DNA from 3 places in the Lysinibacillus canaveralius genome. Region 3 is predicted to be linked to each of the others. Evidence: riboswitches for the same ligand, from Rfam matches in the RefSeq annotation. Region 3 holds a riboswitch; each other region holds the start of a gene.
What was found. A riboswitch is a leader RNA that binds a small molecule or an ion and turns the genes downstream of it on or off. The one in region 3 is predicted to bind cobalamin.

Region 1 (10,343 bases), 440 kb from region 3:
AGGGGTCCCATGATTAATCGATTCGTTCTAGCCGGTACCGGGAGCGGGGTCGGCAAAACGACGCTGACAATTGGCATTATGCGGGCCTTGATGGATAGAGGATATTCTGTACAAGGGTTTAAATGCGGGCCGGATTATATTGATCCCTCCTATCATAGTGCCGTTACAAAACGTCCGTCACGAAATATTGACAGCTGGATGCTTTCGCATGATGTTGTACAGTCAATTGTCAGCAGAGCCTCAAAAGATGCAGACGTCGCGGTTATCGAAGGAGTTATGGGACTGTATGACGGTAAATCTCCGTTAGAAGATACTGGTTCTACAGCGGAAATAAGCCTTATAACGAAAAGCCCGATCATTTTAATCGTCAATGCAGCAAGCATGGCTCGAAGTGCTGCGGCTATCGTAAAAGGGTTTCAAGTTTTGAACGAAGAAATCCAGATTGTTGGTGTCATTGTTAATCAGCTTGGCAGCAAAGGACATTTTGATATCGTAAAGGCAGCAATCGAGCAGGAATGCCAAGTATCAGTTATCGGCTATTTGCTAAAAGGCGCAGTTGAACCATTGCCGAGCCGTCATCTAGGTTTGGTACCGGCCATTGAGCGCGGTGAGCTTGATGAGTATTTTGCAGCACTGGCAAAAAAGGTTGAAGAAACCGTCGATATAGACCAATTATTAGCCATTACAAGGGCACCCGAATTACCTGATGCTTCTACTATTTTTGAAAAGAAGAAAACTGAGAAAGTTCATTTAGCCGTGGCAAAGGATGCTGCGTTCAATTTTTATTATCAAGAGAATCTGGAGTTGTTAGAAGCTGCCGGTGCAGTCCTGCATTATTTTTCTCCCTTGGCTAATGAAGAAGTACCGAAAGAGGCACAAGGTCTTTATATCGGCGGCGGCTTCCCGGAGGAATTTGCAGAGCAGCTGGCTGAGAACCAGACAGCGAATGATTCGATTCAACAAGCGATCCGAAAAGGGCTCCCGACGTTGGCGGAATGCGGCGGTTTTATGTATTGTACCGAAGCGATTGTAACAAGAAGCGGCAAACGTGTACCGATGCTCGGACTGATACAAGGGGAAGTTGTGATGCAGGATAAGCTTGCAGCACTTGGTTATCGTGAAATTACAGGCGTAGCGGGCAATTTCTTAATTGGTGAAAAAGAACAAGCGAAGGGGCACGAATTCCATTATTCAGCGTTCGAAGGGACTCATGCATCTCCAGCTTATTTTTCAAAGAGCAGGTTCCGTACCCAGGCGGAAGGCTATTTGCATGGCAATCTGGTAGCTGGCTATACGCATTTTCACTTTGCGTCTAATCCAAAGCTGATTGAAAACTGGTTGAAAGTCTGTAAGGAGGGTTGTTGATGAGTTATTATCCAGTCTCTTTGAATCTTGATTACAAAAAAGTGTTGATCGTAGGCGGCGGTCATGTGGCGAGACAAAAGCTACAGTCTTTATTACCGACAAAAGCAGAAGTCGTCATCATTAGTCCAGCGATTTTACCTGAGATACAAGATTACGTTCTTCAAGGTGCAGCAACATGGTGTGAAAAACATTTTGAAGCAAGTGATCTGGACGGAGCAGCCTTAATATTTGCTGCAACTAATCTTGAAGAAATAAATGATGCAGTCGAACAAGCTACACAGCATTGGCAGCTCCTTAGCCGGGCAGATGCGAAGGGACGTGTAGATTTCATTAACCCGGCAGTTGTGCGGCGCGGAGATTTCTTACTCACTGCCTCTACCTCTGGAGCAAGTCCTACGTTAACAAGGAAAGTAAAAGAGGAACTGTCTGCTGCCTATGATGAGGCTTATGAACAGTATGTGGCATTTTTAAAGCAAGCCCGTTTTGAGTTAATGGATACCATACAAGATCCTACAATAAGAAAGCAAGCACTGCAGACACTCGTCTCTTCTGAGATTTTACAATGGATTCGACAAGGAAATACGGAGAGATGCCAGGAGTTTCTACAGCAGCTGCTGCAAAAGGAGACAACAAGATGAATGGAAAGGTGTATCTAGTTGGCGCAGGTCCAGGTGATCCGAAGCTGATAACTGTATACGGTCTGGAGTGCATACAGCGTGCTGACGTCATCGCCTACGATCGTCTCGTTAATAAAGAGTTATTAAAACATGCAAAATCGTCAGCAAGGTTGGTCTATTGTGGAAAAGAGCCTGGAAAACATGCGCTGATCCAGGATGAAATTAATGAATTACTGGTAGAAGAAGGATTGAAGGGACATTGTGTCGTTCGTCTAAAAGGAGGAGATCCTTTTGTATTTGGCCGCGGAGCTGAGGAGGCAGCTGTTTTGAAACAAGCTGGAATTCCATTTGAAATCGTACCCGGTATTACAGCAGGTATCGCAGCCCCTGCCTATGCAGGCATACCGGTAACTCACCGTGATTATGCGACAAGCTTTGCCATTGTTACGGGCCATGGTAGAGCTGAAAAAGGACAAGACTTTATAGATTGGTCCTCTTTAAAGGGGATTGATACGATCGCTTTCTATATGAGTGTCGGAAACATCGAACATATCTCAGCTCAGCTGATGGCAAACGGCAAGGCTTGTGATACACCTGTAGCCGTTATTGAATGGGGCACAATGGACCAGCAGCGTACTTTTACAGCGACACTTGAAACAATTGCGGTATGTATTCAAAACGAAAATATACGAAATCCGTCAATGATTCTAGTCGGTGATGTTGTAAAGGTAAGAGAGCAAATTGAATGGTATCAAGAAAGGGTGATGAGTACATGATGGTACTTGAAAAATTGAAGCAGCGACGGGCAATCCGGCAGTATGAACAAAAGCCGGTGGAACGGGAAAAGGTTGAACAGCTGCTGCAGGCGGCAACATATGCACCAAATGATCGTATGCGTGAGCCATGGCATTTTTATGTTCTACAGGGAGAGAGCCTCTCTCGTTATGAAGAAATGGCATCAGCCTATTTAGAAGAACGTTTCCCTACGAAACCTCATCTTGTGGCAAGTTCCCTTGCGGTCGTTCAAACAACACCTCTTGTAATTGTTGTAACTGCCGATACGGTAGAAGGTGATGAGGGAGCAACAAAGGATAATGAATTTGCTGTTTCCAGCGCCATCATGTCTATGTGGCTGACAGCAGAAGAGCTTGGACTTGGTTTTGTTTGGCGTACACGTGGTGTAGGGCTTGTTCATGACGCGCGTATGCATCAATTCATCGGCGCAAAAGACAATCAGCGTGTTATCGGAACGTTGTTTATCGGTTATCCGGCGGAAGCACCCGCAGTGGAAAAGAAACGCACTCATTTTAGTGAAAAGACGACTTGGCTTTAGGAGGAATAACCTTGACGAAAAAAGGATTGGTGCTTGTTTATACAGGAGATGGCAAGGGGAAAACGACTGCTTCACTCGGTCTGACAATCCGGGCGATTGGGCGTGGTATGTCAGTGAAGTACCTGCAGTTTATTAAATCACCTGAACGCACATACGGTGAACAGCTTGCACTTCGAAAGCTCGGTGTTGAAACGGAACAGCTCGGCATCGGCTTTACTTGGACGAAAACACCGGAAGAGCACCGTGTTGCTCTCAAAAAAGCATGGTTGAAAGCCAAGCAAGCTCTTCAGGATGAGTCTACGGATGTACTTGTTCTTGATGAACTGAATAATGCACTGGCGATCACAAAGTTTCCGATTGATGATGTACTCCCTCTTGCAGAAGTATTGGAAGCAATCCAGAACCGGCCTCATCACATGCATGTTGTCATTACAGGGCGTTCAGCAAATTCTGCAGTTATCGCACTCGCAGATCTTGTATCGACAATTGAGCCGACGAAGCATTACTACGCTGACCAAGACCGGACAGCTGTGAAAGGTCTTGAATTCTAATGAAGGCGATTATGATTCAAGGGACAGCATCCGATGTGGGAAAAAGCGTCATCTGTACCGCACTGTGCAGAATATTAGCGAACGACGGTTACCGTGTAGCACCCTTTAAATCACAGAACATGGCACTCAATTCCTATATAACGGAGGACGGGGGTGAAATTGGGCGTGCTCAAGGTGTGCAGGCAGAAGCAGCAAGAACTGCAGCAACAACCGATATGAACCCTGTGCTGCTTAAGCCTAAAGGGGATATGGTGTCAGAAGTCATCGTGCACGGGAAGCATTTTACAAATATCGATGCAGTGACCTACCGGGAGCAGCTGGTTGAAATGCTTATGCCAAAGGTAAGAGAGTCGCTAACTCGTTTATCCCATTCGTACGATATTCTTGTTCTTGAAGGAGCGGGAAGTCCAGCTGAAATTAATTTGAAGCAGCGGGATATCGCAAACATGCGTATGGCCCACGAGACAGATGCAGCTGTTATTTTGGTTGCTGATATTGAACGAGGCGGTGTTTTCGCTTCTCTCGTAGGGACGCTGATGCTGTTAGATGACGACGAGAGAGCACGCGTTAAAGGAATTATCATTAATAAATTCCGGGGCATGAAAGAATTGCTTGATAGCGGGGTTGAATGGCTTGAGGAATACACAAACATTCCAGTCCTGGGTGTCATCCCGCATATCGATGTTCAAATTGAAGCGGAGGACTCTATGGCATTATCGAGCCTGCGTCTAAAAAAACCGCAAACAGAAGAGTTTTCAATCGATGTAGCTGTGATCTGCTTCCCGCGTATTTCAAATTTTACGGACGTTGACCCGTTAATGGATGAACCGCATGTAGGTGTCCGTTTTGTAAAATCCGTAGCCGAACTGAAAAGACCGACCGTCATTATTTTACCCGGGACAAAAAATACGGTAGAAGACTATGAGTGGCTCGAGAAGACAGGATTGGCGAAAGCTGTTCATAAATCCGCCCAAAACGGCAGTTACATTTTCGGAATTTGCGGCGGCTATCAAATGCTTGGCGAGACATTGGTTGATGAACAAGCGGTTGAAGCTGCTGGCGGAGTAACGAAAACGCTGGGACTGCTGCCGCTGGAAACGGTATTCGTACCTGAAAAGCAAACAGTGCAAGTATCGGGACAACTTTCATCAGGTGAACAGGTTACAGGCTATGAAATCCATTTAGGCCGTACAAAGGCAACACGCTTAATCAAGCCATTTGTCCAGCTGCACGATGGACGTACGGATGGTGTGCGAAGTGATGATGACCGTGTTATCGGCACATATTTGCATGGCATTTTCCATAACAGGCAGTTTACGAGAAATTATTTTAATAACATTCGTTTAGAAATGGGTCTAACAGTAATTGAAGGTCAAGTGCAAGCAGAAGAAGAGCGCCGCGAGCAGGCATATGAAATGCTTGATCGGCACGTGCGCCAGCATCTAAACATGGAACTTATTTATTCATTTATTACATAACATGTCGTTTGGTGTAGTGAGAACTACTTAAAAGGGAAGTGTGATGAAAGTTCACCACGGTACCCGCCACTGTGAAACGGAGCAGCAAATCAGCACCACTGCAACTGCGGGAAGGGATTTGTTTAGCGATGATGTGAAGTCAGGAGACCTGCCAGATAGACACGAAGTGTACCCACGGGATTATGGGAAGCATTGTACTGCATATATTAGTGCTTGCTTTTCCTCATGTAGATTTTTCATTGTCTACATGATTTTTTATGCAAGTGTTTAGAGAACTAGGCAGTGAACAATCAACCGATGGTAATCATTGTTGTTCATATTTGTGTTTAGAAAAGGAGTGGCACATTTGAAGGGACCATTAGCCATTGATTTTGAAAAAATTTGGCAGGAGGGCATGCATGATTGGCATGGCAACATGCCGCAACGCATGGTAGATGATACGTTGGAAGAAGCGTTTTGGAACCAGTCGATGAAGAAAAAATCATATAAGCAGACAGAGGACTATGCTGTACCGATTTATCAGGCAATAAAGCAATATATTGAAGCTCCTGATACTGTCATTGAAATTGGTCCAGGATGGGGCAATTATACCTTTCCATTGGCAGAAGATGCTGCTGCCTTAACGTGCGTAGATGCATCTGAAAGTGTACTAACGTATTTAGCTCAATATTTTGATGAATCGTCAAATGTTCAATTTGTTCATGCAAAATGGGAAGAGGCAGAACTTGAACAGCATGATGTTGTGATTGGGGTCAATTGCTTTTATAGGATGTACCACATGCTCGAACCCCTTAAGAAGATGAATGAACTAGCGAAAAAAAGAGCGATCATTGGCATGACAACCGGTCCAATCCAACCGCATTATCAAGTGTTGGATGAACAGTTTGGCTATTCCGTTAAATATCCCAGAAGAGATTATATCGAAATTTTGAATATGCTGTACCAGCTCGGGATCCATGCAGATTGTCAAATGCTTTCTCTAGTGCGTACTTATACGTATGAAACAAAGGAGCAGCTGCTTACAGCACAAAGTAAAAAAATACTTGATGAAACGTTTGAGCTGAAACATATCGAGCAGGCACTCGAGCCATTTATTGTAAAGACACAAGATGGCTATTGTTACCGCCATCAATTTTACGCAGCGATTATTTCCTGGACACCGGTAAAGCGATCTATTGGAATGACCCAACATGAAAAAAAGATTTAACACAGTAATGATCGCTTTGTTCGTCCTGCTTATACTAGCGATGACAGCCGCTGTCATGGTTGGTTCTGTTGATATAACCCCGCTCATCATATGGCAAGTGGTACTTTCTCATTTTGCTATAGATATCGGTGTGCAGCCAACAAGTGCACAAGCAATTATTATCTGGGAGATTCGCGTTCCGCGTGTAATATTGGCCGTAGTCGTTGGTGCAGGTCTGGCAATTAGCGGTGCGGCGATCCAAGCCCTTGTCCGTAACTCCATTGCCGATCCATACATTTTAGGGGTGTCATCAGGTGCTTCAGTCGGTGCAACTTCTGTTATTTTGTTCGGGACGTTCAGTTTTTTAGGAATGTATGCGCTCTCAATCGCGGCGTTTGCTGGTGCCATGCTTGCGGTATCCATCGTGTTTTTATTGGCACGTGTAAACGGACGTACATCTGTTGTAAGGCTGCTGCTTGCAGGGATTGCCATCTCTCTTGTTTTCTCTGCTGCTGCGAATTTTATGCTGATGACCTCTAAAGAAGAAGGCGGTATTAAGGCAGTAATGCATTGGATGCTTGGTAGTTTGGCAGGAGCTAAATGGAGCAATATTGGCATTCCGATTGCTGTTTTTGCGACCGTATTTATTTTATTAAACATATTTTACAGACAATTAAATGCCCTTCTTATGGGAGAAGAAACTGCTGCAACTCTAGGACTGTCAATCGAAAAGTTCCGATTCGTTATTATTGTGCTTGTTTCATTATTAACTGGTGTCCTTGTTGCTGTGAGCGGATCGATTGGGTTTATCGGTCTTATTATTCCGCATATTGTTCGAATGATTGTCGGTTCAAATTATAAGTTTGTATTACCTATGAGTGCTCTTATTGGAGCTGTTTTTCTTGTTTGTGCAGATGCTTTTGCAAGGTCGGTTATTTCACCGGAAGAAATGCCGATTGGGATTATAACAGCATTATGCGGCTGTCCTTTCTTCATTTGGATGCTTCGCAAACAAAGTTATTCGTTTGGGGGTGGTGAATAGAGAATGTTTGATGTACAGCATGTTTCATACGAAATACAGGGCAAGCAAATTTTAAACGACATCATCTGTTCGGTTCAAAGGGGATCCTTCATCGGCTTGATTGGCCCAAATGGCAGTGGGAAATCGACTTTGCTAAAAATGATGTACCGCTATTTCAAACCAACGAGCGGTCTCGTCGTATTGGACGAGCAGGACATATGGAAAATTCCTGAAAAAGATTATGCAAAAGAAGTAGCGGTCGTCAGTCAGGAATCACCTGTAATTTTTGACTTTACCGTCAGGGAACTTGTGCTGATGGGCCGTACACCACATAAAAAGCTGTTTGCCCGAGATACAGAGGCAGATTTGCGTATCGTGGATCAATGCATGGCGCTCGCTGATATTACACATTTAGCAGATCGTCAGTTTAGTAATTTATCCGGAGGAGAGAAAAAGCGGGTGACAGTGGCAAGAGCACTTGCGCAGAAAACAGATGTCCTCATTTTAGATGAGCCGACAAATCATTTAGATATCGAGCACCAGCTGCAATTAATGGACTTGATTCATAGTTTGCCAATTACCATCATTGCAGCCCTGCATGATTTGAATTTAGCTGCTGCCTATTGTGATGAACTGATTGTATTAAAGGATGGAGCAGTCCACTATCACGGAACACCGGAAGAGGTATTGACATCAGAAAAAATAAAGGAAATTTTTCGAGTAGATGCGGTTATTACAGCTGATCAACAAACAAAAAGACCCCATATACAATATATTTCGAAAAGGCGGAAAGAAGGGAAAATAGGTGAAGGCGAATAAAGTGTGGTTTGCATTCCTCGCAGCGATCCTCCTGCTTGCGGCATGCGGAAATGAAGAGGAATTAAAGGACGCCGCTGCTAGTGTAGACAAAGAAACGTCCTCCAAAACGGTTCTTGTTACGAATGAAGGCATGGACCAGGAATACAAGGAGGCACCGACAAAGGCAATTTCTTTAAATCAGCATGTGACAGAAATCATGCTGGCTTTAGGACTTGAGGATTCGATGGTCGGCACTGCTTATTTGGATGATGAAATATATGAACCGCTGCAAGAAGCATATGAACAAGTCCCTGTACTTGCAGCGCAATATCCGACAAAGGAGCAGGTAATCGAAAGCGGAGCAGACTTTTTATATGGTGGCTGGAGCAGTGCTTTCGATGAAAAAAGTATCGCTTCTCGTGAGGAGTTAATGGAACTTGGGATTCATTCATATTTACAATCGTCATCCGTTATGGCCTCGCCGAGCCTTGAAGATATTTATAAGGATATTCGCAATATCGCAAAAATTTTCAGAGTGGAGGAGCGAGGGGTAGAGCTTATTTCGCAAATGACGAAAGATGTTGATGAGATTACTTCTAAACTGCCTGAAGTAAAAGAGGATTTGCCGGTGTTGGTATTTGACAGCGGGGAGACAGAAGTATTCACTGCTGCACAAAATTTTATGAATGAGCTTATTACGATGGCAGGCGGTACCAACATTTTTGCAGATGTTGAAGGAAACTGGACAACTGTATCTAAAGAAGATGCAGTGGAGCGTGCACCTGAGGTTATTGTTGTGATTGATTATGGTTCTACAACAGCTGAAGAAAAAATCGCATTCTTAAAGGCCGACCCAGCGTTAAGCACAACACCTGCTGTGCAAAATGAACGCTTTGTCATCCTCCCGCTTTCAGCAGCATCTGAAGGTGTACGTGTCGCTGAAGCTCTTGAAATTTTAGCAAAAGGCTTCTATCCAGGCAGCTTCTAATGGAAATCAATGAACTGCTGCAATCTATTGAAGGAATGGCCTCAAAAAAGAGGCTGCGCATTGGCTTTAACGCCGGTGACTCAGCATGCTATAACGCCGTCTATGATGATATAACGCTGATTTATCATGATGGATATGTGGATCTTACGGCAGGTGCTGTTCAAATGGGTGACATGCAAAGCCTGGGGAGCTGCTGGTAAAAAAAGTTCCTGAAGCCTTTGTGCTCGTGCTTGTTCAAAAATTAATTGAGCGTTACTCAGTGGAATCAAGCGAGATTGAAACGTTTGCTGTATATATTAAACGCCATCCTGAATTGGCTGAATGTTTAGAGCATAAAAAGCAATTACATGTATAGAGGAGGAAGGGTATGACTACTTGGAATTTACAAGGTATGCAAAAGCATTTGCTCATTTGTAACGGCAGTACATGTATGGGTGCTGGAGCGGAAGAAATCACTTTAGCGATAAGAGATGAAATTGCGAAACAACAGCTGGATGAATCAATTCACACGTCCAGAACAAGATGCAACGGGCGCTGCCGGGATAAATGTGTTGTTATTGCTTATCCGGAGGGGAAATGGTACAGCGTTCCTGAAGAACAAGTTGGCCGTGATATCGTCAATGACGAGGCAGATGACGCACATGTTATTTACAGTATGACGGAAAACGGTCTGTCGGAAGTGTCCCCAGCTTATACAAAAGGGATATCAAAATTGAAAAAACGAAAAAGAAGGGGGAAACAAGAAGCGATGAAAAAAGCAATTTTATTTGTTGGGCATGGCAGTAAACTGGAAGCTGGAAATGAGGAAGTAAGACAATTTGTAAAACGTACGAGCTACTTAGTTGACCCGGCCATTATGGTCGAAACTTGCTTTTTAGAATTTGCTTCCCCAAACATTGAAGACGGCATTGAGCTTTGTGTTGAAAAGGGGGCTGAGGAGATCCATGTCATTCCCATCATCCTACTCCATGCGGGACATTCTAAAATGCACATCCCAGCAGAGATT
Region 2 (10,343 bases), 2.2 Mb from region 3:
CATTTTCTAAGGCAGCTGAATAGAGGAACGGCTTGATGACAGAGCCCGGCTGACGTTCTGCAAGTGTCACGCGGTTAAATGAGCTCGTTTGATAATCACGTCCACCTACAAGAGCAGTCACAAATCCTGTTGCTGGATCCATACTTACTAAGCCGACCTGCAGCTCGCTGTCTGGCATCTGTTCAGCTACCGCCTTCTCGGCAGCTTGCTGATGGGCTTGGTTCAATGTTGTTTTAATCGTCCATCCACCTTCGCGGATGTTCATATTTTTACTTTCTAAAATGTCACTGGCTTCTTCCCAGACAGCATCTAAAAAGTACGGGGCAATGTTTTTGGAAGCAACCCAGTCATCACTTTTAAATACAAGCTGCTCCTGTGTTGCGCGATCTCTTTCTGACCCGGTAATTTTTCCTTGGTCCTCCATCAGGCTTAAGATGACCTGTTGTCGGTTTGTTGCTTTTTCCTCATCTACAAGCGGTGAGTAGTAAGTCGGTCCTTTTGGAATACCTGCAAGCATCGCTGCTTCAGCCAGCGTCAAATCACTAGCTGGTTTGCCGAAATAATAATGGCTTGCTGCTTCAGCCCCATACATCCCATGACCGTAGTAAACGGTGTTTAAATATCCCTCAAGAATTTCGTCTTTTCCATAGAATACTTCAAGACGATAAGCATAAAGTGCTTCATTTATTTTGCGTGTCCATGTTTTTTCATGTGTCAGGTAGAGATTTCGCGCATATTGCTGTGTGAGTGTACTCGCACCTTGAACTTTGTTTCCTGCTTTAATGTCTGCTAGTACGGCACCCGCAATACGAGAATAATCAAAACCATTATGCTGATAGAAATCCTTATCCTCCACAGCGATGGTAGCATCAGTCAAATAAGGAGACATTTCATCTAATGACACCCAATAACGGCGCTCTCCCGTATAGTAATCGCCAATCTGGTTATTCTGACTATCCAGGAAAATAGATGCTTTAGGAACGGTAAGTGTAGGTGCACCTGCGATTTGGGCATAAATGCGCAGGGAAACAAAGGCCACGACAACTGCACTGATGACTCCTACGGCCACTAATAGAACACTTTTCATCCATTTCTTACGTGATTTGCTTCGAAAATATTCACGTCGGTTCACATGATTTCACCTCGATCTATACTCGTATTGGTAGTATGTGCTTTTCGTGTGAATTAATAACGAAAACTATTGCACTTTGCAGAAAAACATCTATACTGTTTTTTTGAAGTACACTATATAGTACGAATGTTTTTGTAGAAAAGTTTCATTTCTGTTACAGATGTATTTCAATTGTGTTAAAAATTACAGCTTTTACAAATTTATGCTTGCATTCTACCCAATTAAAGAAAGAAACATTCCTATCATTCTAGGAAATTTTATTATTATGAATGCAGGGCGGCACCAAATATAATGAAGAAGGTGAAAGATATGCGTTTTGATGAAACATACTCAGGTAATGTCTTTATTAAAAGCCATCCTAATTATGAAGAAAGTAAAGCGGTACTATATGGGATGCCGATGGATTGGACAGTAAGCTACCGTCCGGGATCACGTTTCGGCCCGGCACGTATCCGCGAAGTATCGATCGGGCTGGAGGAATACAGCTTATACTTGGACCGTGAATTGGACGAGGTTAAATACTTTGATGCTGGAGATATTCCATTACCTTTTGGTAATCCGGAAAAATCCTTGAAAGAGATCAAGGACTGGGTGCGCAAACTGCTTGCTGACGGAAAAATTCCAATCGGCATGGGCGGAGAGCATTTAGTTTCATTGCCGGTTATGGAAGCAGTAGCAGAGAAATATGATAATATCGCTATCATCCATTTTGACGCCCACACAGATTTACGGACAGACTATGAAGGAGAGCCGTATTCCCACGCGACCCCAATCCGCAAAATTGCTGACCAAATTGGACCGCATAATGTATACTCATTTGGTATTCGTTCAGGATTAAAAGAAGAATTCCAGTGGGCAAAGGAAAACGGTATGTTTATCGCGCCGTTTGAAGTATTAGAGCCGTTGAAAAAGATCCTGCCAACATTAGCAGGGCGCAACGTATACGTAACAATCGATATCGATGTATTGGATCCTGCGCACGCACCGGGAACAGGGACAGTGGACTGCGGCGGTATTACATCTAAAGAGCTGCTGGCTTCCATTCACGAAATCGCTCGTTCGGAAGTTAACGTGGTTGGTTTCGATTTAGTGGAAGTAGCTCCAATCTACGACCATTCCGAAATGACAGTGAACACTGCTAGTAAGCTTATTCGCGAAATGATTTTAGGCTGGGTGAAATAAACTTTCGTGCGTAGAAACTAATAGTTTGTTTGCGTCGAGCAACTAGAACCTCTAAATATTAAATAGAAGGAAGTGGCCTAACAAAACGGGTTCACTTCCTTTTTTGTTCATAATAGAATCAAGCCTTGGAAAATTAAAGAGACGATCTGGTTATTCAACATCTCATAAAATCAGGATACACCTCGTTTGCACCTTGATTAAATTAAGGAGATTATCCTATAATAAGAAGGTTATATAATTGAAATAAAGGGGCTGTCCGAGCGGTGAGCGATGTAGGAACTGATGTAAAAATCAAACTTGTTTCCTCGATTATTCCAACAGAGGGCGAGCAAGAAACATATGAAATGTGGCTGCAGGGGACCTTTATAGAAAAGTCGGGAACACACTATTTACGGTATGAAGAGATGCAGGACGATCAATTGATTCGTACGACGGTCAAGCTGACAAATGATCAGGCTTTCATTATGCGTAATGGCGCTGTCAATATGCGGCTGCCGTTAAATACGACACAGCCGGAACGTGGGCGGTATGAAAGCCAATTTGGCTTAATTCCCCTCATGACGGAAACAAATCAATTATTTTATGAACGATTAGAGACTGGCGGTCAATTCAGAACGCAGTATGAGTTAATCATCGACGGGTCTTCAGTCGGGAATTATACATTAGAAATAAATTATACGGAGGTATAGCAATGAACGCTGTAGAGCAATTACAACAACAAATTAAAGAAGCGCTTGCTGTGGCTGCTGTCCAGGCAGGACTAGTAGAAGCCGAAGCGGAGCTGACGATTCATCTAGAAACACCAAAGGATAAGGCGAATGGCGACTTCGCAACAAACCTGGCGATGCAATTAACGAAAGTGGCAAAAAAACCACCTCGTGCTATTGCAGAAGCAATTCTTGAAAATCTAGATACAGCGAACACGGATATCGAAAAAGTAGAAATCGCTGGTCCAGGATTCATGAATATTACGGTTCGCAAAGATTTCCTTGCCGGCGTAGTAAAAGCGGCATTTGAGCAAGGAGAAAATTATGGTCGCTCAAACGCAGGAAATGGTGAAAAAGTACAGGTGGAGTTCGTATCGGCGAACCCGACAGGCGACCTGCATTTAGGGCATGCCCGCGGCGCTTCAGTAGGCGATTCTTTATGTAATGTAATGGACTTTGCAGGTTATAATGTATCTCGTGAATATTATATTAATGATGCAGGTAACCAAATTAATAACTTGGCGTATTCATTAGAAGCCCGTTATAAACAAGCATTAGGCATGGACGCAGAAATGCCTGAAGACGGTTACCATGGTCAAGATATTATTGAAATTGCAGCAGAGCTTGTAAAAGAATTCGGTGCTGATATGCTGGAAAAGTCCGATGAGGAGCGTTTTACATTCTTCCGTGAGCATGGTTTACGTTTGGAGCTTGCGAAGCTTCAAAAAGACTTACAAAACTTCCGTGTAGAATTCGATGTATGGTATTCAGAAACTTCCTTATATAAAAACGGTAAAATTGAAGTGGCATTGGAAAAATTACGTGAAAATGGTCATGTGTTCGAAGAAGAAGGTGCTACATGGTTCCGCTCGACAACATTTGGTGATGATAAAGATCGCGTATTAATTAAAAATGATGGTTCATTTACGTATTTGACACCGGATATTGCTTATCACGAAGACAAATTACGTCGTGGTTTCGATAAACTGATCAATATTTGGGGCGCAGATCACCACGGCTACATCCCGCGTATGAAGGCAGCAATTGAAGCGCTTGGCTATGATCGTGATACATTGGAAGTAGAAGTTATTCAGATGGTACAGCTGTACAAAAACGGCGAGAAGTTTAAAATGTCAAAACGTACAGGAAATGCTGTGACAATGCGTGAGCTAGTTGAGGAAGTAGGTCTTGATGCAGTACGTTACTTCTTCGTGAAAACAGCGGGCGATTCACACATGGACTTTGACCTTGATTTAGCGGTATCACAATCAAACGAAAATCCTGTGTATTATGCACAGTATGCACATGCTCGTATTAATTCGATCCTGCGTTCAGCAAGTGAACAAGGCTTTGAAGCTTCCTTAGAAAACCTTGAATTATTGACAGCAGAGAAGGAAGAAGATGTACTGAAAAAAGTGGGCGCATTCCCACAAATCGTGGCAGATGCAGCAAAACACCGTACACCGCACCGTATTGCCAACTATATTCAAGATTTAGCCGCGACGTTCCACAGCTTCTACAATGCAGAAAAGGTTATCAATGTAGATAATAAAGAGTTAACGGAAGCTCGTCTTGCATTAATTACTTCTGTGAAGACAACATTAGCGAATGCATTGAAGTTAATTGGTGTAAGTGCGCCAGAAAAAATGTAAGTAATACTATTGTTCAAACATAACAGCACACGATAGTTTTGTTCCAACAAACGGTAAAGCTCTGTGCAGTTCCACATTAAAAGGCTGTCCCTTTAAAGGGAGCAGCCTTTTTTCTTGTAGAATCTTTCTTTTCACGAGACAATAAAAGAAAGTCCTTGATTGTAGATGAAAGGAAAGATCGGTATGACAAAATCATTATTTTACAAAAAAGAATTACACGCTCGCTGGGACGGAATATTAGAAAAGCAACGACCGCAATTTGAACAATATGCCCCGCAAATTGGAGATGAAGGGCAATTTCCTTATGAAAATCTGCAGCTGCTCCGCGAGATCGGCTATACAAAGCTCACTCTTCCAAAGGATTTGGGCGGGGAAGGGTATCGCGTCTATGATACATTGCTTGTGCATGAAAAGTTAGGGAGCCTTGATGGAAGTACAGCGCTAATTGTTGCATGGACACTTATGATGGTTGGAGAGCTGTATGAACATCGTTATTGGAGTGAAGACCAGCTGGATGCCTTTGCCAAGGAAGTGAACAGCGGCGCCATTATAAACCGTGCCGTAAGCGAATTCGCCATGGGAAGTCCGGCACGTGGCGGAAAGCCAGCGTCTGAAGCGATATATGATGGTAAAGAGTGGGTTGTAAACGGCCGCAAAAACTATACGACCGGCTCGTATGGGCTCGATTATTTTCTGACAGCCGTATGGATTGAAGAACAGCAGCAAACGGGCTATTTCCTTATTCACAAAGACACACCAGGCGTTTCAATAGAAGAAAACTGGGATGTCTTGTCGATGCGGGGGACAGGAAGCCATGATTTAGTTCTTGAAAATGTTCATCTTCCGCAGGAGGCATTAGTCGAACTTGCCTCTGACCGGGCACATTTAACGAACAATGGATGGCTGCTATTAATTCCTGCAACGTATTTAGGGGTTGCTCAGGCTGCTAGAGATTACGCTGTACAATTTGCTAAAACGCATTCCCCAAATAGCATTAAAGGAACGATTGCCCAGCTGCCGAATGTCCAGACGCTAATAGGCGAAATGGATTTAGAGCTGGCAAAGGCTCGTTTTGCCTTATATGGGGCGGCGGAGGCCTACGATGACAAAGAGCGCAGAAATCAGTTGACGAACGAATTAAGCATAGCAAAATCGATCGTTACAAATGCAGCACTTATAATTGTGGATAAAGCAATGCGGCTTGTAGGAGCAAAGAGTCTGCAGCAGTCCTGTCCGCTGCAAAGATATTATCGTGATGTACGGGCAGGTCTACACAATCCGCCAATGGATGATATTACAATCCAGAAGCTGGCAGACAGCGCATTGAAGTGAAGTTTTCAGAAAACTCCCCTTTTCAAATAGCAGTTTTGAGCTATAATAAGACATGTTGAATAATTTGATAAGCAGTAAAGGTTCCTTGCTGTCTGCAAGGATAAAAGGGAAGTCGGTGCAAATCTGACGCGGTCCCGCCACTGTAAATGCTAGCCTATCTGTATAGCCCACTGAGCAATCGGGAAGGGGGAGATTGGTGCTGATGCATAAGCCAGGAGACCTGCCTTTACAAATCCCAAGACTACCTACGAGGATAGGAAAGCTGGCTTTTTACAAGTGTACCGTTACATGTAGTTTTTAGCCTTTTTCCAAGTCTCTCGAATTAGTCGGGGGGCTTTTTTGCGGATAGAAAAGCAGACGTTTTAGAGGGGCTCACATAAGAAAAGGCAAGATCCTGAGCTATGTTGGTTGAGATGTATCTTCTAAGGGAAAAATCGATCCAGTCAGGGCCGGTTCGACTAGTAGGAACAGAGCCCTTTTACAGTAGAAGGAGGAAAAGAAAATGAAGAAATTTTGGCAGCTTGCTGCAACGAGCATCCTGGCACTCAGTGTACTGATAGCCTGTGGAGATGAAGCAGAACCGAAGGAACAAAATGAGACAGCACAAAGTGAGGAAAGTACGGCAGGTACATTCCCGGTAACAGTAGAAGATGCCCTAGGGAAAGAAATAACATTAGAGGAAGCGCCGGAGCGCATTGTCTCACTGACACCTTCTAATACAGAGATCTTATTTGGCTTAGGCCTGGATGAAGAGATTGTCGGTGTTAATGATAACGACAATTACCCGGAGCAGGTAAATGAAAGAACACGGGTAGGCGGTACCGAATTCAACATAGAAACGATTATTTCGCTTCAGCCAGATGTGGTATTTGCCCATGAATCAAGTATGTATGCACTTGAGGGAGCAATCGGCCAGCTGGAGGACTCAGGTATCAAGGTATTTGTAGTAGAGGATGCTGCCAGCTTTAATGAAACATACGAAACAATTGAAGAGGTGGCGGCTTTAACAGGTAAGGAAGCCGAGGCAGAAGACGTCATTGCCTCTATTAAAGAAAAGCTTGCGGAAATCCAGAAGAAACTAGAAGGTGTTGAGCCAAAGACAGCCTTTATGGTAGTAGGCGTTGCACCGGATATTTATGTAGTCGGGCAAAATACGTTCATGAATGAGATGCTGAAGGTTATTAATGTGGAAAATGCTGTAAAGCAGGATGGATGGCCAATGTATAGTCCGGAAGAATTCGTTGCCGCTGACCCGGATTCTCTTTTGTTCACATACGAAGGGAACGATGAAGTTATTAAAAATAACCCAGCCTTTTCTGTTATGAAGGCTGTCCAAAATAATAATATGACGGTGGTAGACGGGGACACAACAAGCCGCCAAGGCCCGCGTATTGCTGAAGGCGTAGAATCAATAGCAAAAGCAGTTTACCCAGAGGTATTTAATGACTAAAAAATATGTAGCGGCTTATATCATTTCAGCCGTTATATTGCTTGTTAGTATATGGTGCGGAGTATCGATTGGCTCGGTCTCCGTGCCTCTTTCTACACTTTGGGATGCGGAATCGAATCCGACGGCCTATAGTATATTGTGGAATATCCGGATGCCGCGCGTTATGCTGGCTGCGCTGGTTGGTGCCTCGCTTGCAATTGCAGGTGCTGCTTTTCAGGGGCTGTTGAAAAACCCCCTTGCGGATCCTTATACATTAGGCATATCCTCTGGTGCTTCTGTCGGGGCAGTATTTACGCTGTTTTTCGGTGTTTCCGTTCCAGTATTGGGTTTCTTCACCTTGCCCATTTTTAGTATGATCGGTGCGTTTGTTACGATGATGGTTGTCATGGGATTTGCGAGAATAGTGGATCGCACGATGAAGATGGAAACAATGATTTTGACCGGTATCATATTCAGCTCATTTTTAGGCTCCTGCATTTCATTAATGATTGCCTTGACGGGGGAGGAATTGCGGTCGATTATGGGCTGGCTGTTAGGCAGTGTCTCAATGAGAGGCTGGCCTTACGTGAAGATGATTATTCCTTTTGTTATCCTCGGTACGATTATTCTATGGCTGAACCGCCGTGAACTCAATGCCATGATCTACGGGGAAGAGCGTGCCAAATACCTCGGCGTCGATGTAAAGCGAAGCAAGTATTTTATTTTGATCGGCGGCTCAATGCTGACAGGTGCCGCAGTCGCCGTCTCGGGTACAATCGGGTTTGTCGGACTGGTCGTTCCGCATATGGTACGTATGATAGTAGGGACGGATCATCGCCATCTGCTTCCGATTGCATTAGTAAATGGAGCGAGTTTACTAGTCATTTGCGACCTGGTATCCCGGACGGTCATCGCACCGACCGAGCTGCCAGTAGGTGTTATTACATCCTTCATAGGAGCACCTGTATTCGCTTATATTTTCTTCAGACAGCGAAAGGGGCGGATGGCATAAATGCTGAAGGTTGAACATATTTCAGGTGGATACAATCATGTGCCGGTTGTTCAGGACGTATCTTTCAATGTGGGAAAAGGAAAGGTGCTTGGTATTCTTGGTCCAAACGGCAGTGGTAAATCTACTCTTCTGAAGCTGATTAGCGGTATCATCGAACCAACTGCGGGCAGTGTCTCTATAGATGAAAAGCCGCTGAAATCCTTTAGTCCCAAAGAGCTGGCAAAGAAAATGGCCGTATTACCCCAGCTGCATGCAAATGCTTTTTCGAATTCTGTCTATGATACTGTCTCGCTTGGACGCTATCCTCATCAGAAGGGATTTTTCTCTGCGTGGTCGAAAATAGATGAACAGGCTGTCGAAAGGGCAATGGGGCAGACAGGCGTCACGCAGTACCGAGAGACAATGATGGAATTTCTATCTGGCGGAGAGCAGCAGCGCGTATTTATCGCCCAGGCACTTGCACAATGCTCACAGGTGCTGCTGCTGGATGAACCGACAAATCATCTTGATATTTCTCATCAGAAGCAGCTTTTGGATATGATTAGAAAAGAAGCGACAGAAAGCGGTCTGACAGTTGTATCGATTTTTCATGACATCAATCTGGCGTCCCTCTACTGCGATAGCCTCCTATTGATGGAAAAGGGGAAAGTAAAGGCATACGGGGACCCGCATGAAGTTGTCCTGCAGGAACAAATTGCTGAAGTATACGGAGCTGAAGTATCGACATACGCCCATCCAGAAATACCGAAGCCGCAGATTACAATGATGCCCGAGCAGGCGGGTGAACGGCAGGCGTTTGTCTTGCCGGAGCAATTTTGTATTGCGGAGGAATATGTCCGGCTTGATACAAACTTGCCGTTAAAGGTCATTTCATCGGCTGTGCATAACGCTGGGATGGGCTGGTACAGTACATTATTAAACAGGTCCATTCCAGAGGATTACAATATAGACAACGTAAAGGGAGAGACACTGCAGTTTTTGAAAGACAACGGGTTTTCTCCAACAAATACGGTCGTCATGCTGACAGCAGTAGCCTCAAAGTTAGCGGCCATTCGTTCCTTCCAAAACAGCCATTGCAGTATTACAGTAGCAGTAACAGCTGGTGTCGGCAATGCGGTAGATGTTACCCGCACATATGAGCGCAACGATAATACTCATATTGGCACAATTAATACATGGGTGATTATTAATGGGAAGTTATCGGATGAAGCATTTTTCCAGGCAATGATTACGGCAACCGAAGCAAAAACGAAAGCGCTTGCTGAGGAAGATATCCGAGATGTTCATACGGGCACTATCGCGACCGGTACAGCGACGGACAGTCTGTTAATTGCAGCTACGCAGCAAGGAGAGGAGATGCCGTATGCTGGTCCCATTACAGAAGTGGGCAAGTTGATCGGACAGGGTGTATTTGAAACAACTGTTCAGGCAATCAGGCAGTATAAGCAGACAAAAATAAATGGAAACGGGTGATGAATGTGAAGCTTTACACAAAAACAGGCGATACAGGGAAAACAAGCATTATTGGTGGACGTGTCGATAAGGATCATGTACGTGTGGAAGCATACGGAACAATCGATGAGCTGAATTCTATCATTGGCAAAGCGATGACAGAGCTTGATAAGAAATTGTTTGAAGATATTCTGCAAGATTTAGAAGCAATTCAGCACGAACTATTTGATGGCGGCGGTGATTTGGCGAATGTCATGAAGGAACGTCATTATAAGTTGACGGAAGCCCCGATTGCAGTGTTAGAAGAGCGGATTGATAAGCTTTCGGAAGAAGCACCGCCGCTGAAAAGGTTTATTTTGCCGGGAGGTTCGCCAGCAGCAGCGACGTTGCATATGGCACGAACAGTTGCCCGCCGTGCTGAGCGTCAGACGGTCACATTAATGCG
Region 3 (10,343 bases):
CTAATAAAGAAAGAAGCTGACCGGCAAAAAGGAATAGAGGCAAGGCTGATTGCATCGATCGAACAAACAGAACTGACAAAACATGTCATGCAGTTACCCATCATCTATCGAGAGGTAATATTGCTCTTTTATTATGAAGAATATACGAGTGTTGCTGTTGCAGAACTTTTAGGACTATCTGAAAATACTGTGAAAACAAGGCTTAGAAGAGCAAGAGCCATGCTAAAGGAGCGGCTTGGTGAAATGGAGTGGGAGGTGTTATCGCATGAATAGATTTAAACAGGAGCAGCAGGAGATTTTTGGAGAACTAAGACTTTCCGATGAAAAGAAAAAGAAGGTGCTGCAGATGACTCAAAAAAAGAGGTATAGATGGGTGCCGATTGGAGCAGTGGCAGTTTTTTCAGTCGTTTGTTTTTTCCTTGTCATGAATGGTTTTAAGGTGGATAAAGGCTATTCTCAGGCAGGTGCCATTGCTGCATACGAAGAGTTTTTACAGAAAGAGCGCAATAATATGCAAGTCGATATCCGGCATGTCAAGCTGTCTTTTAATCAAAAAAATGATGCCCTTATTGTTGGTATTTATGATCAGGGAGAAAGTGAGGTGTATTATTTTCAATATATGATCTATGAGGATAATGAATGGGAATTTGGACTGTCAGGGGGGGCTGGTATTAGAGCCGATAAAATGAATGAAGAGCCTCTAAACTGGACTTATGAAGATTATCACGGTGAAAATGGAGAAGTCATTTTTGCTGGTAAATTGAAAGATGGCACAGACTCAATAATTGTAGGAGAAAAAGAAATAGAATTGTTTACAATTGACAGAGATAAAATATGGGTTGCCTTGGTGCCTTCAGTAGGAACACCTGTTTATTTAGTAAAGGATGGAGTGAAGAAGAGAGCAGAACAAGTTCCACGTCCAGATATCATAACGGAATTGCCAATTGTTTATGAGCTTGTAGGGGACGATTATATCCTTTCCTATGAGAAGGATACGATGCATGTGTACGGAGAGGAATATTCCCAATTCGACATTGTAGTTGACCCTGATTATTATGAAAAGAATGCTTTTAATTTTACCGATGTTGTATTGGTAGAAGGAAGAGATGGGCCGGAAGTCGTTCGCATTCAGGCGACAAATGAGATGGGAAGTCATGGGGTTTCTGTAAAAAAAGAAGAAAGCTCTATTGTAATTAATGAAATAGGTATTCTTGAACCCTATGGCTGGGCAAGGGCAGAGGGCTATCCTGATTACAAGACTAGCGAAACAGTCGACTATGGTCAAATGGCAGAAGATGAGCTGTTCGTCCATCCTGATAACTGGCTGAGTGATGGTGTGCAAGGATATATAAAAAAAGATCAGATTATCGGAAAGGTACTTGGCTATTCCATTGCCGACATTGAAACGTCATGGTCTTCTGCAGAAGTGACTTTGTACGAAGAAGTAAAACAAAAAGGCTACACTGCTGCGGCAAAAGCTGCTCCAAAAGAGGTAGCAAGAGTCCAACTGTATGCTTTACTGCAAGCTGATTACAAAACAGCGCAAGCTTTGACAAGTGATATTTCCTATGAAAGACTGGAGAATTATTTTAAAGAAATCAAACAAGATAACCTGAAGCACTACTTCAGCTACTATGCCTATATGTTGGAAACGGCTGAATTTAATATAATAGAAGAGAAGTTAATTGTGGAAAGTTCCCAAACTGGAAAAGAAATATTTGAATGGGAAATGGCAAGGGATGGTGGCTGGAAAGTGAAGTTTAAATCAACAATATATTAGCAGGGAAGAGGCGTGTCAAAAAGACGCTCTCAGAGTGAAGACAAAATGCCTTGAGGGACGGACTCTCAAGGCATTTTGTCATTTTCGTAGGTAGTTGAATGTAATTTTCAACTGAGTTTTCTTTGTGAATCGCCTCTACGAGACGCTTTCATCTCATATTAGGAAACTTGCCATGTCCAAGTGGTAAGCTTTTTTAAATTCATGGCAGCATCCAGTTTACGGACCAGATGGTCATTTGGTATAAGCTGCTCAATTGTCAGCATTTCAAGTTGTTCGCGTTCATTGATTTGGTTATTCGTCATCATAATTATCATCACCTCAAAATAGTAGGAAATGTAGAAGGGCCACCCTTTTTCAGTAGCTGATACAAGTCGATTGAAGTGGCAGGCGAGAAGACACCAACGGGAACAGCGAATTTATGTGCGACGAAAGGAACAAAGGCGTTGTCACATCGTGTGACAACGCCTTTGTGACCAACATCCTGTTGGCCCGAAGCACCCGGACGGAGCGCAGCGAGGGAGAAGGCTGAGGCCGTGCCCGTGGTAAGCGTAGCGCCTAGAGTGGAAATCGACGATTTCTTACTATGTATTGTAAATAGAAAAAAGACTGAAGACAATTTCAAATTTCTTTGAATTTGTCTTCAGCCTAGGAGTGTCAAAAAGACACTCTCTTTTTAATAGAAAATGATGTATTTTTAAATAATAAAAGGTATGTCTATCATAAAGTTAAGTAGCTATTTTGCACTGAAGTCCAGATAGGTTGAAGTTTTCTGGACAGATGTATCTTCATTGGCAAGATCCATTACGAATATGGCTCATATAGTTTATATACTTGTCCTTCTACGACTTTCAGACACCCGCTTTAAGCATGTATGGAATGAGAAGATTTAATAGATGGAGGGAGTCTCTGCTCTTCCAGCTGTGACTTGAAAACGCCCGTGCTCCCGGTGTGACAAAGGGGGGTGATCCTTGATGTATTTTATGATGAGCTCGGGTACAATCTCTTTCGTTTCTTCCAGCAGGGGCTTATTTCGAAACATAGGAAAGTCGGCACCTGTTGCGCGGTAGCTGTTCATCACGACTTTAAACGTCATATCATTTGTAACAGGTTTACCATCGTAGAGCATATTTTTTACACGAGATCCAACTGGATCGCTTATTAATAGCTCATAATCGAGGCCGCCCCAAAAATCGTATACATAGGGAGCTAGCACGTCAGGGTGTACATTTAAGGAAAAATCTATATCTCCATCCGCATTCACTGCAAACACAGCCGCGCATTGTTCGAGTGCTTCCTTAATATCCGCTCCTGTGAGCTCTAATACTTTCAAGGTATTTGGACGTGAAAAGTTTTTTAAAACATCAAAATGGGTAATAGCACCAGTGAACCCTCCGTATTCGTGATAAGATAATTCGACGACGGATAACTGGGCATCAGCAGCCGCTAGCTGGATATCGTGCATAAAATCAACGAACGCATGATTCTCAAGCCGGGAAGCAAGCATTCCTTCATAACGAAAGTCTACTTCCGTATAACCGATCCGCTCCTTAAGCCATCTGCTTACTTCGCTGGGATAGCATTCGGGGATGGCTGTAACATGGTGTAGTTGTACATCGAGTGCCTTCTCGTCATTAAGTCCGTATGTTATATGGCCGAAACAAGAGCCGTTTGCACCAGGCTGGATAACAGGAATTCCATTTACAATACAAGAGATTTCCAGGTGCTGGTGACCTGTGATTAAGATGTCGACCTCCGGAATATCAAGCAGCTGATTTCCTTGGTTTTCTCCATCATTCTCTGCAAATGGAGCACCGGTTTTAGGATGGTTTGTGAAGCCGCCATGGTAACTAAGAATAACGACATCTGCATATTCTTTTTTCTTAACATATTGAACCCAATCGCGTGCAGCTGTAAAGGCTTCTGAAAATTGAAGATCACTTGTATATTGATGTTCGTCCCAAAAAGGGGTAACATGTGTAACGATGCCAATGATCGCCACTCTCTTTCCTTTGATCTCTTTTATGACATACGGCTTTGCGAAGTTTCCAATGTTAGCTGCTATCCAGGGAAACTCGCATTGTTTCCTCATGAATTCTACTTCTTTTAATGGATAATTGAATTCATGATTCCCAAAGACGGCTGCATCATAGCCAAGATTATTAGCGATTGCAATCATTGGGTGCGGCCCGGGCTTTACATGGTCGTAGTAATAAGTTATTAAACTTCCTTGCAGAAAATCGCCGTTATCGATAAGAATGTCAGGCTTTATTTGTTCAATGTGCTGCGCTATTTTTTGAAAACGGTCCAGCCGCCCGTGAAGATCGCTTGTAACGCAAATAGTAAGATACATAAAGTCACCCGCGTTTTTGAATATCGTACCATAATGCATGAATTTAAAAATGGAATCTGTATTTTTTGCATGAAATTTCTAATGTTAGAAGGGAAAGTGAAATTTACATTTTACATTTCGGAAGGGACTATGCTATACTGACTTCAGTTACTTAAAACAATATATTGTGTTAGTTTTATCCAGGTACTACTATATGTAGTTTAAAAGGGAAGTCCGGTTAGATTCCGGCGCTGTCCCCGCAACTGTGAATGCCGACGATGATTCGTAGCCACTGTGCTTAATGCATGGGAAGGGAATCAAAGAATGAAGCAAAGCCAGGAGACCTGCCTGAATAAAGCGACTTTACATTTCTTCGGGGATTGAGAAATGGAGACGGGTTTTTTACGTTTCCATTTCTAGCTATCTCTTTAGGAGGTAGCTTTTTTTATGTTCGGCTTGTTTCAACCGAAGATACCCACTAATGTAAGCAGCGGGGCAAATACGGATAAAGGCACCTTTTTCGTTGCTCCTCTACTGTGCACTATTAAAAGTAAAAGCCTCCAAGTGGTGATAGGATGTGATGTTAAGCTCACATTCCCAAAACAATTACTCGAGGCATAATGAATAAGAAAGGATGAGTTTCATGAAGTTATACACGAAAACAGTCTGCCCAAAGTGTCTTTGGGTCAAATCGGAGCTTGTACAAGCAGGAATAGAGGCAGAAGTAGTCAATTTAGATCATAATCAAGAAGCTATGCAAAGAGTAACGGAGGCCGGATTTTCCTCAGTACCGATTTTACAAGTGAATGATGAACTAATTGGAAGTGTCCCAGCTATTTTGGAAAGAATCGGACAGATAAGCAAGTGATTGTCTATGCCAGCAGAACGGGAAATGTATCCTTTGTGGTTTCTAAACTCAATTTACCGAATATTGAGATAAATGATGGAATGCAGCTTAGAACTCCTTTTTTACTGTTCACCTATACAGATGGATTAGGCGATATCCCATTTCAAGTGGCCCGTTTTATGGAGCAGAACAATTCATTTTGCAGGGGCGTAATCGTTAGTGGCAATAGTAATTTCGGTCATCATGTTTTCGGGATGGCCGGTGATAAATTGGCTGCAGAATATGGAATACCACTTGTCTGCAAGCTGGATTTAAGAGGCTACCCCCAGGATTACGAAAAAATTATCCAGTTTTATCATCAACAAGTAAAAGAGGTTGTGTAATGAAAACATATTTAAAGTTGAACAATGAAGTATTGAATCAATACGCTACGACAGGCAGTATTGACACTGCAAAGGACAAGGAAGCGACACGCAGTTATTTCCTTGAAGACGTGAATGTAAGAATGCGGCACTTCATTAATTTGGAGGACAAGCTAAAATACTTAATAGAAGAAAGCTATTATGAGAGCGAATTCTTGGAATTATATAATTTTGAATTTATTAAGAGTTTGTATGAAAAAGCATATAGCTACAAATTCCGTTTCTCTTCCTTTATGAGCGCAAGTAAATTTTATGAAGGCTATGCTATGAAGAGCAGAGACGGCAAGGAAATACTGGAAAAATATGAAGACCGTATTGTTATTATTGCTCTTTATTTGGCGCAGGGTGATGAAACATTAGCGGAACAGGCTGTAGAAGCGATGATGGAAGCGTACCAGCCTGCTACACCGACTGCCCTGAATAGCGGGAAGAAGGCAAGAGGCGAACTCGTTAGCTGCTTCAAGCTGACAATGGACGATACAATGAACAGCATTGCGGAGAATATCGGCTATTGTCTGGAACTGTCACGCCTTGGGGGAGGTGTAGGAGTAAACCTTACAGATGTTCGCCCGCTAGGTGATCCTATCAAAGGAATTTTAAACAAAGCAAGCGGTGTCATTCCGGTAGCGAAGCTGCTCGAAAACTCATTCTTATATTCAAATCAATTAGGACAGCGAAACGGTTCAGGTGTCGCTTATTTGAATATTTTCCATGGGGATATTGAAAATTTCATCTCCTCTAAAAAACCGAATGCTGATGATAAGATCCGTCTGGCAACTCTATCAACAGGCATTATTATTCCGGGTATTTTCTTTGAGTTAATGAAGCGTGATAAGGATGTTGTTCTCTTCAGCCCATATGATATTTTCAAAGAATATGGAAAACGTATGTCCGAGCTGTCGATGAGTGAAATGTATTATGAATTGCTCGATAATCCAAATATCCGTAAGATTAAGCGACTTAATGCCCGAAAGCTCTATACAGAAATAAAAAAAGCGCAATTTGAATCCGGTTATCCATTTGAAATTTTTGATGATAATGTAAACAAGGCGCATCCTTTAAAGAGAATTGGCCGGGTGAAGATGTCAAATCTTTGTACAGAAATCCTTCAAGTGCAGGAGACAAGTGTTATTACGGATCAAGATCAGCCTAATGAATATGGACTAGATGTGTCTTGCAATCTTGGTTCGCTTGATATTCATAAGGCTACCAAGGTGAATGACTTTGGGCAGCTAATAGACACTTCCATCCGCTTATTAACGAATGTTTCAACAATGACTTATATTCGAAATGTACCATCTGTTGCAAAGGCGAACCGGCTAATGCATTCAATTGGCCTTGGTGTTATGAATCTTCATGGACACCTTGTACAAGAAGGTATTCCTTATGGTTCACAAGATTCCATTGCCTTTATAGATGCCTTTATGGAGGCTGTGAATTACTATTCGCTGCGCTCTTCGATGGAAATTGCCAAAGAGAAGGGGCAGACTTTCCACCGTTTTGCTGATAGTGAATATGCTAATGGCGAGTATTTTAATCAGTATACTGATAAAAAAGTAACCTCTCACTCTTCTAAAGTAACAAACGCTCTAGGTTCTGTACCGCTCATTACTGCACAGATGTGGAACGAATTGAAAGCGGAAGTAATGGAGCATGGTCTTTATCATGCATACCGTTTGGCGATTGCTCCGACAGGCAGTATTTCCTATATCCGTAACAGCACCGCTTCTATGGCACCTTGTACAGAGCGAGTAGAAATCAGAGATTATGCAGACAGTCGAACAATCTATCCGATGCCGTTTATGAATAATGATAATAAGCATCTGTATACGGAAGCATATGAGGTGAATCCTTATGAATTGATCGATGTCTACGCCGCTGCGCAAAAGCATGTAGACCAAGGAATTTCTATGACCTTGTATGTAACGGATCAATGGACGACTGAGCAGCTCGCGAAAGTGTATATCTATGCCTGGATGAAAGGCATTAAATCGGTTTATTATGTGCGGCAGCGTCTGCAATCTTTAGAGGAGTGTGTAGCATGTCAAATTTAGCTTATGAAGCAGTCAATTGGAATGCCCCGACATCGGAGCTGGCAAAGGTGTTTTGGGATCAGCAATGGAAGCAAATCTGGTTTCCTGAGGAAATTGCCGTCAGTAAAGATATTAGCCAGTGGCAGACATTCGAACATCAAGATACGTATAAGAAAGTGTTTGGCGGTCTAACGCTGCTGGACACTCTACAAACTAATGTCGGAATGAATGAAATTGCCAAGTTTGCTCCTGATCTGCAGGAAAAGGCAGTACTTACGGTATTTGCAGCCTTTGAAGCAATTCATGCAAAATCGTACTCTTATATTTTTACGACGCTTTGTAAAAATGCCGAAATCGATGAGATTTTTGAGTGGGTAAAAAAGAATGAGTTCCTGCAATATAAAGCATCCCGCATCAGCGACATTTACCAATCAATTAAAGAAGATGACCCGGAAAGCTTATGGAAGGCAATGTATGCCTCTGTCATGCTTGAATCGTTCCTTTTCTATTCAGGTTTTTTCTACCCGCTCTACTTAGGAGGCCAGGGGGTATTACGAAACAGTGCTGAGGTGATATCTCTTATTCTACGCGATGAATCCATTCATGGTGTAGCAGTAGGATTCTTTGCCCAAAATATTTTCAAGCGATTCAGCCAAGAAAAGCAGGATGAGCTGAAAGTATGGGGCTATGAATTTCTATTAGATCTTTACCAGAATGAATTACGCTACACAGAAGATGTGTATGCGGAAACTGGACTAAGTCCCGAGGTGAAGGCATATGTGCGCTATAATGCTAATAAAGCACTCATGAATGTTGGCTTTGAGGCAATGTTCCCGGAAGAGGAAGTAAACCCGATTGTTATGAATGGGATCCGGAACGAAGGCTCTACTTATGACTTCTTCTCACAAAAAGGTTCAACATATGCAGTGGCTAAAGTTGCCCCAATTACGGATGATACATTTAATTTCAGTCATTTTGAAGGGATCGAAAGCGATGAAGAAAAATGATTGGCGTTATAAAAGCTATCCATTTATGCGTGAGAAAAGCTGCCTGGTAGACTACGAAATCCGTACAGATTCAATGACGACTCAAATAGGACATGCGATTGCTGTACTGGAGCAAGAAACTGGAACTGAGGAGATCGTGACTATTCTTCGCCAAATACAGCCCCTTGCCTATCATGTAAATGGTTCTGTTCGTGGGCGGCTGTCCATTACCATTGAAGATTTAGCATGGCTGGACAGCATTTATGATGATTTTGTTGAACGCGCAGGAGAAGCGATCAAGCAGTTTGTACTGCCGCAGGGAAGCCACGGAGCCTCGTCCCTTCATGTTTGTAGAAGTGAAGCAAAAAAATCGTACCGGGCACTTCATAAAGTCAGTGAGGAGCGGGAAGTACCGGAAATTCTATTTCAATTTTTAGGACTGCTCGCCAATGTTTTTTTTGTGCTTACAATAGAAGTGAATAAACTGCAGAATATTGAAGAAGTTATATTCGTATCCAAATCATATGGAAAGAAAGATTGAGGGATAAAAAAATGAAGTTCAAAATGAAGTACGCGGCACCATTAGCAGCAATGCTTTTATTAGCTGCCTGCAATAGTGACCAAACAAATGATGAGAAAAAAACGGGGGACGATGTTCAGGAGAAAGAAACAAGCACCTACACAGTTGTCGATGACCGCGGCAAGGAAATCACATTCGAGAAAACACCTGAAACAATTGTTTCCCTTCAGCCAAGTAATACAGAGATACTATTTTCATTAGGTGTCGGCGATAAAATTATAGGTGCTACAGATTTTGATACATATCCAGAAGCAGCGAATGACATTGAGCGGGTCTCAGATTCTACGACAATCAATGCCGAGCGAATTGTTGAATTAAATCCGGATGTAGTTATTGCCTATACAAGTGGTGATGAAGCACAAGTTACACAGCTGGAAGACGCTGGATTACAGGTGTTTGTAATCAAATCCGCTGCTACATTTGAAGATGTATACGGGGACATCGAGCAACTTGGTGATGTGGTAGGCAAGGCAGACATTGCAGATGAAATAATCGAAGACATTCAGACACAGATTGAGGATGTTCAGGAAAAAACAGCAACAGTAGAACAGAAGAAAAAAGTTTATCTAGAAATCTCTCCAGCTCCGGATATTTGGACAACTGCTTCAGAAACCTTCCAAAATGAAATTCTAGATGCGGCCGGTATAGACAATATTTTTGCTGATCAAACAGGCTGGTTCAGTGTTGCGGAGGAAGATGTAATCACAAAAAATCCTGAATTGATCATAACAACGGTTAACTATATTGAGAACCCAATTGGAGAGATTAAATCACGAGCAAGCTGGAATACAATTCAAGCTGTTAAAAATGATGAAGTATACCAACTGGACAGTGATATTCTAAGTCGTCCTGCAACAAGAATTGGAGAGGCCGTTCAGCTTGTTGCAGAAACGGTATATCCAGACCTTTTCAAGTAACCTTTAAAATCAATCGAATGATATAAAGGTTTTAGGGCAGTACCATTTCATTAAATTTTCAGTACGTTAAAAATCTCCTGTCTGCCTTGCCTGATAAAGAATCATAATAATTGGAAGAAAGGCTACCGTTACGGTTTTATTCTGTAACGGTAGTTTTTTATAGGAGGAATGCCCATGTTTCAGTTGATTGGCAACAATAAAAAATTGATTATTATATTACATGAAATATATGGGCTTAACGGTCATATTCGGTATTATGCCGGATGTTTTTTCGAGTTCGGTTATGATGTGTTATGTCCAAATTTTATTCAAAAGGAAGAGGCATTCGCTTATGAAAATGAACAAACAGCGTACGCTCATTTTATAGAACATGTCGGCTTTGAAGATGTTTTTAAAGAAGTTTCTTCTCTTATTAGGCAGGAGAGGGAGCATTATGAGGAAATCCACAT

Region 1: another riboswitch for cobalamin. It lies ahead of AA0Y26_RS10845 (class I SAM-dependent methyltransferase); the one in region 3 lies ahead of AA0Y26_RS13215 (glutaredoxin family protein).
Region 2: another riboswitch for cobalamin. It lies ahead of AA0Y26_RS02105 (ABC transporter substrate-binding protein); the one in region 3 lies ahead of AA0Y26_RS13215 (glutaredoxin family protein).

Annotation. Positions count from the first base shown of each region.
Region 1 covers NZ_CP154840.1:2,147,393-2,157,735, forward strand. The annotation lists gene AA0Y26_RS10810 (cobalt-precorrin 5A hydrolase) at 1-17, shown strand, start outside; gene AA0Y26_RS10815 (cobyrinate a,c-diamide synthase) at 13-1,365, shown strand; gene AA0Y26_RS10820 (bifunctional precorrin-2 dehydrogenase/sirohydrochlorin ferrochelatase) at 1,365-2,003, shown strand; gene cobA (uroporphyrinogen-III C-methyltransferase) at 2,000-2,758, shown strand; gene AA0Y26_RS10830 (nitroreductase) at 2,755-3,315, shown strand; gene AA0Y26_RS10835 (cob(I)yrinic acid a,c-diamide adenosyltransferase) at 3,327-3,866, shown strand; gene AA0Y26_RS10840 (cobyric acid synthase) at 3,866-5,344, shown strand; cobalamin riboswitch at 5,337-5,515, shown strand; gene AA0Y26_RS10845 (class I SAM-dependent methyltransferase) at 5,682-6,551, shown strand; gene AA0Y26_RS10850 (FecCD family ABC transporter permease) at 6,535-7,572, shown strand; gene AA0Y26_RS10855 (ABC transporter ATP-binding protein) at 7,576-8,370, shown strand; gene AA0Y26_RS10860 (ABC transporter substrate-binding protein) at 8,357-9,337, shown strand; gene AA0Y26_RS10865 (hypothetical protein) at 9,337-9,537, shown strand; gene AA0Y26_RS10870 (hypothetical protein) at 9,564-9,692, shown strand; gene AA0Y26_RS10875 (CbiX/SirB N-terminal domain-containing protein) at 9,705-10,343, shown strand, end outside.
Region 2 covers NZ_CP154840.1:394,174-404,516, forward strand. The annotation lists gene AA0Y26_RS02080 (transglycosylase domain-containing protein) at 1-1,132, opposite strand, end outside; gene speB (agmatinase) at 1,442-2,314, shown strand; gene AA0Y26_RS02090 (DUF1934 domain-containing protein) at 2,578-3,003, shown strand; gene argS (arginine--tRNA ligase) at 3,006-4,673, shown strand; gene AA0Y26_RS02100 (acyl-CoA dehydrogenase family protein) at 4,857-6,005, shown strand; cobalamin riboswitch at 6,067-6,248, shown strand; gene AA0Y26_RS02105 (ABC transporter substrate-binding protein) at 6,508-7,455, shown strand; gene AA0Y26_RS02110 (FecCD family ABC transporter permease) at 7,448-8,446, shown strand; gene AA0Y26_RS02115 (adenosylcobinamide amidohydrolase) at 8,447-9,919, shown strand; gene AA0Y26_RS02120 (cob(I)yrinic acid a,c-diamide adenosyltransferase) at 9,925-10,343, shown strand, end outside.
Region 3 covers NZ_CP154840.1:2,583,509-2,593,851, reverse strand. The annotation lists gene AA0Y26_RS13235 (sigma-70 family RNA polymerase sigma factor) at 1-273, shown strand, start outside; gene AA0Y26_RS13230 (hypothetical protein) at 266-1,780, shown strand; gene AA0Y26_RS13225 (hypothetical protein) at 1,939-2,085, opposite strand; gene AA0Y26_RS13220 (bifunctional metallophosphatase/5'-nucleotidase) at 2,667-4,130, opposite strand; cobalamin riboswitch at 4,295-4,476, shown strand; gene AA0Y26_RS13215 (glutaredoxin family protein) at 4,753-4,977, shown strand; gene nrdI (class Ib ribonucleoside-diphosphate reductase assembly flavoprotein NrdI) at 4,974-5,339, shown strand; gene nrdE (class 1b ribonucleoside-diphosphate reductase subunit alpha) at 5,339-7,432, shown strand; gene nrdF (class 1b ribonucleoside-diphosphate reductase subunit beta) at 7,420-8,418, shown strand; gene AA0Y26_RS13195 (hypothetical protein) at 8,405-8,938, shown strand; gene AA0Y26_RS13190 (ABC transporter substrate-binding protein) at 8,962-9,894, shown strand; gene AA0Y26_RS13185 (dienelactone hydrolase family protein) at 10,069-10,343, shown strand, end outside.